2 regions of the Streptomyces sp. NPDC048643 genome follow, and region 2 is predicted to be linked to the other one. Evidence: riboswitches for the same ligand, from Rfam matches in the RefSeq annotation. Region 2 holds a riboswitch; the other holds the start of a gene.
What was found. A riboswitch is a leader RNA that binds a small molecule or an ion and turns the genes downstream of it on or off. The one in region 2 is predicted to bind cyclic di-AMP.
Positions count from the first base shown of each region.

Region 1: another riboswitch for cyclic di-AMP. It lies ahead of AB0C62_RS21670 (NlpC/P60 family protein); the one in region 2 lies ahead of AB0C62_RS03135 (C40 family peptidase).

Region 1 covers NZ_JBEZHO010000021.1:44,205-46,397, reverse strand. Annotated here, with positions in the region: gene AB0C62_RS21670 (NlpC/P60 family protein) at 1-913, opposite strand, end outside; cyclic di-AMP (ydaO/yuaA leader) riboswitch at 921-1,092, opposite strand; gene pcrA (DNA helicase PcrA) at 1,430-2,193, shown strand, end outside.
Region 2 covers NZ_JBEZHO010000002.1:282,772-284,964, forward strand. Annotated here, with positions in the region: gene AB0C62_RS03125 (ATP-dependent Clp protease proteolytic subunit) at 1-236, shown strand, start outside; gene AB0C62_RS03130 (hypothetical protein) at 244-549, shown strand; cyclic di-AMP (ydaO/yuaA leader) riboswitch at 886-1,084, shown strand; gene AB0C62_RS03135 (C40 family peptidase) at 1,088-1,561, shown strand; gene AB0C62_RS03140 (LysE family translocator) at 1,696-2,193, opposite strand, start outside.

The DNA of each region.
Region 1 (2,193 bases), on a different contig from region 2:
CCTGGGTCAGGCCCGAGCAGTCGTAGGAGTCCGGGCCGGTCGCGCCCCACACGTACGGCTTGCCGATCTGTGTGCGGGCGAAGGCGAGCGCCTTGCCGGCCTTCGTCGCGTACGAGGGGTCGGTGGCCGTCGAGCCGGACGAGCCCGTCGTGCCGCCCGACGGCGAGCCCTGCTCGGTGGCCTTCTCCTTGGCCGCCTTCTCCGCCGCAGCCTGCTGCCGTGCCAGCTCCGCCGCCTTGACGGCCGCCCGCTCCCGCTTCTTCTTCTCGATCGCCGCCAGCCGCGCCTTCTCCTCGGCGGTCAGCTTCGAGAGCAGGTCGCGGGCCGCGGAGAGCTTGCGCTGCACCGTCGCCTTGGACGTCTTGAGCGCGTTCTGCGAGGTGGTCAGCGACTGGAGGCTCTCGCTGGCCTCGGTGCGCTTCTTGGTCGTCGCCGCCTGCTCGGTGACGTAGTCGTCGACGGCGGCCTTCTGCCGGGTCGTCAGACGGCTCATCAACTGCGTCTGGTCGAAGTAGTCCTGCGGGTCGTCGGCGAGCAGCAGCGTCGCGGTGCCGGGTGTGGAGGCTCCCGTGCGGTACTGCGCGGCGGCGAACGAACCCAGCTCCTCGCGCGCGGAGTTGAGCTTGTCGGTGCGCTCGGCGACGTCGTCGAGGAGGGTGTCGACGCGCTTGCGCTGCTTGGTGGTCTTCTCCCGGGTGGCGTTGTACTTCTCGGTGGCCGTCTCGGCCTGGTGGTAGAGGTCGTTGACCTTCTTCTCGACCTCTTCGACGCTGGGCCTCGGCTCGGCCGAGGGCGCGGCGTTCGCCGTCTGGGAGAGCAGGGCCACCGAGGTGAGGGCCGCCGTCGCGAGGGCGGGGGTCCGTATGCCTGCCATGCGCGAACCCGTAGGACGCGACTTGCGGTGCGACGCCAAGAGAGGCGACTCCTTCCGTCATCCGCCTACCGAGTTAGCTGTCGGGTTCGGGCGGGTGGTTCCGGAAGGATTGCCCTACGGTCCTGGCCCCTCGGGGCGGTCGGACCGATTCACCCCAGGTCGGTGGGTCCCCGGCTCCGGCCGCCTGGTGGGCGGGCCGAACTCGGCGGAGGCCGCTCGGCCCGGCGACGTTCGCCGGTTGCGGTCGGGCGGCCTTCCAGCACGCTAGCCAACTCGTGTGGTCCGTGTGAAGGTTGGAGTGCGATATGCCCGATACATTTTCGTGACCTTGGCCATGTGCCCCGTCGCGGGCGCCGGGCATGAGTGGTGTGTGCCACTTTGTGAGGGTGTCCGGGGGCGGCTCCTCCCGGCACGGCGACCGTGGTGGGGACCGGTCGTACCCGCTCCGACGTGCACTTACCGTCACGAGCCGGTCACGCGCACGCGTCGCGAGTTCCCGTCGAGTCCTCGGGGTGGCCTCGGTGTGTCAGTGGGGCGGCCTAGACTCGGAGAGCGATGAGCAGCCTCTTTGACGACAGCTTCCTGGCGGACCTCAAGCCCTCCGCGGCCCACGAGGACGAGCACCCGCCGCCGCCCGAGGACGAGCACGCGCCGGAGCCGGTCGCGGACGACCTGTTCGGCGGCCGGTTCGACGTGCCGCCGAGCCGGGACGCGTACTACCGCGACGGCGCGCACCGGCCCGTCGTGGACCCGGCGGCCCTCCTCGACGGGCTGAACGAGAACCAGCGCGCGGCCGTGGTCCACTCCGGCTCCCCGCTGCTCATCGTGGCCGGCGCGGGTTCCGGCAAGACCCGCGTGCTCACCCACCGCATCGCCCACCTCCTCGGCGAGCGCCATGTGCACCCCGGCCAGATCCTCGCGATCACCTTCACGAACAAGGCCGCGGGCGAGATGAAGGAGCGCGTCGAGCAGCTCGTGGGCCCCCGGGCCAACGCGATGTGGGTGATGACCTTCCACAGCGCCTGCGTCCGCATCCTGCGCCGCGAGAGCAAGCAGCTCGGCTTCACCTCGTCCTTCTCGATCTACGACGCCGCCGACTCCAAGCGCCTGATGGCGCTCGTCTGCCGTGATCTCGATCTCGACCCCAAGCGCTTCCCGCCGAAGTCCTTCAGCGCCAAGATCTCGAACCTGAAGAACGAGCTGATCGACGAGGAGGACTTCGCCGCCCAGGCCACCGACGGCTTCGAGAAGACCCTCGCCCAGGCCTACGCGATGTACCAGTCGCGGCTCCGCGAGGCCAACGCGCTCGACTTCGACGA
Region 2 (2,193 bases):
CGGACCCGGTCCGGGGACAGGCGAGCGATCCGATCGTCCACGCCGAGGAGTTGGCGCGCACCCGCGCGGTCCTGGCGGAGATGCTCGTGCGGCACACGGGGCAGAGCGCCGAGCGGATCGCCGCGGACATCGAGCGGGACCTCTTCCTCGACGCGCCCGCGGCTCTGGAGTACGGGCTCGTCGACCGGATCGTGCCGAGCCGCAAGGCCTCATCCGGCGCGCCCGGCGCGAGGTGAGCGGCCGATGATCCCCGACCTCCCTCCGCTGCCCGCGCTGACCCGCGCGGAGGCCGAGCTGATCGACCGCTACCTGGACGTGGTCGACCTGGTCGGCCGGATCAACCCGGCCCGGCCCGGCGACACCTACCGAGGGCTGCGCGCCGCCCAGGCACTGGTGGCCAAGGCGACGGCCCTGCGGGACGCGCTCGCGCTCATGCACCAGCGGGGCGAGAGCGAGGTGCACGCGCCGACGCTGGCTCAGGCGCTGCGCGTGCTGGACGGTGAGCGGCGAACCACGCGGGTCACGATCCCGCCCGTGTCCGGCAGTTGACGCCCGCGCACCCTGGCCCGGCACACGCCGCGTCGCCGGACCGTCCGCACCGCGACTCAAACGCACCAGATGGTGTACCCCCTGATGGCGTAGGAATCAGTCCTTTCTCGGACCCCTCCGACTTGCGCAACACGGAGGACAGAGAGGCGGAATGAGGGGTTCCGGTGCAGGTGCGGGGGTCACCCGTGTCCCCAACACCCTTTCGAACAGAGGGGTGTCCACCCGAACGGGTGAGTGGTGAGTAAGCCCACAAAACACCGGTTCCGCTCGGATTTTGCGACGTTCATGGGTGAAGATCCCTTCCGACGACAAGCCCCCGCCACAGCGGCGGGGCGGTCCGGGCGGACGCCGAGTCCTGCCGCCGCCCGGATGCCCGGTCGACAGAAGTGGATCGGCAGGAGTGGAGGACCCAGCACGACGGTCCGCCGGAGCAGCGTTCCGGGTGGACCTTGGGGTGAAGCCGCAGCAGCGGCCGGGCAACTTCGCCAGCCCGAATCCGACAGGTCATCCTTCACAGGCGGCTGACGAAGGGTTGCGCATGACTGCGCTCAATCGTGTCCCGTCGCTGTGGACCAGGGCCGGTACGGCCTCGGCCCTCACCATCGCCGCCGTCGGCGGCAGCCTCGTGGTCCCTGGTGTCGCACCCGACGCCCAGGCGGCCACGACCGCGACGAAGGCACTCCAGGTCGCGGCCTCGAAGCACGGCGCCCCGTACAAGTACGGGGCCACGGGACCGCACCGCTTCGACTGCTCCGGGCTCACGCTCTACTCGTTCAAGAAGGCGGGCAAGAAGCTGCCTCGAACGGCCGCGGCGCAGTACAACAAGACGCACCACGTCTCCGCCTCGCATCGCAAGGCCGGGGACCTCGTGTTCTTCCACTCGGGCCGGAGTGTTTACCACGTCGGCATCTACGCCGGGAAGGGAAAGATCTGGCACTCCCCGAAAACGGGGGAAGTGGTGAAGCTCCAGAAGATCTGGACACGGAGCGTCTGGTACGGGCGGGTCAGCTGACCTGACCCTGGGCGGCGGCGGGGGCCGCCGCCCAGGGATCACATCGGTGCGACCGCATCCTTCACGTACCGCCCCCGGCCGTGCGCCGAAGGGCCGGCGACGGTCCACCTCCTCCGCACGCCGGCAGCACCCGCTCAGGCCCTCAGCGGCTCCAGGAGGAGCACGAGGCCGAGCACGGTGAGCGCGCCACCCGTGACGGCCTCCACGGCACGTGCGGCCCGGGGCCGGCGCAGCCACCGTCCCAGCCGGTCCACGAGCAGCGCGACCGCCGGGAACCACACCAGGGCCAGGACGACCACGATCAGCGCCAGGAGCAGCGTCCGCGGCATCGCGGGGCTGCCGGCCGGCACGAACTGCGGCAGCAGGCTGAGAAAGGTGATCGGCGCCTTCGGGTTGAGGGCGTTGGTGACGAAGCCCTGCCGCAGCGGGCGAACGGCCACGCCCGTCCCGGTCGGCGCCGCCCCACGCGCACCCTCTCCCGGCCCCTCCCCGTCGTCCGTCGAGGGCGCACCCGGACCCCGCCCCGTCCCGTCGGCCCCGCGCGGTCGCCCGAGCGCGCGCACGGTACGCAGGCCCAGGTACAGCACGTAGGCGCCGCCGAGCAGCTGGAGCGTCCGGAACAGCGCCGGTAC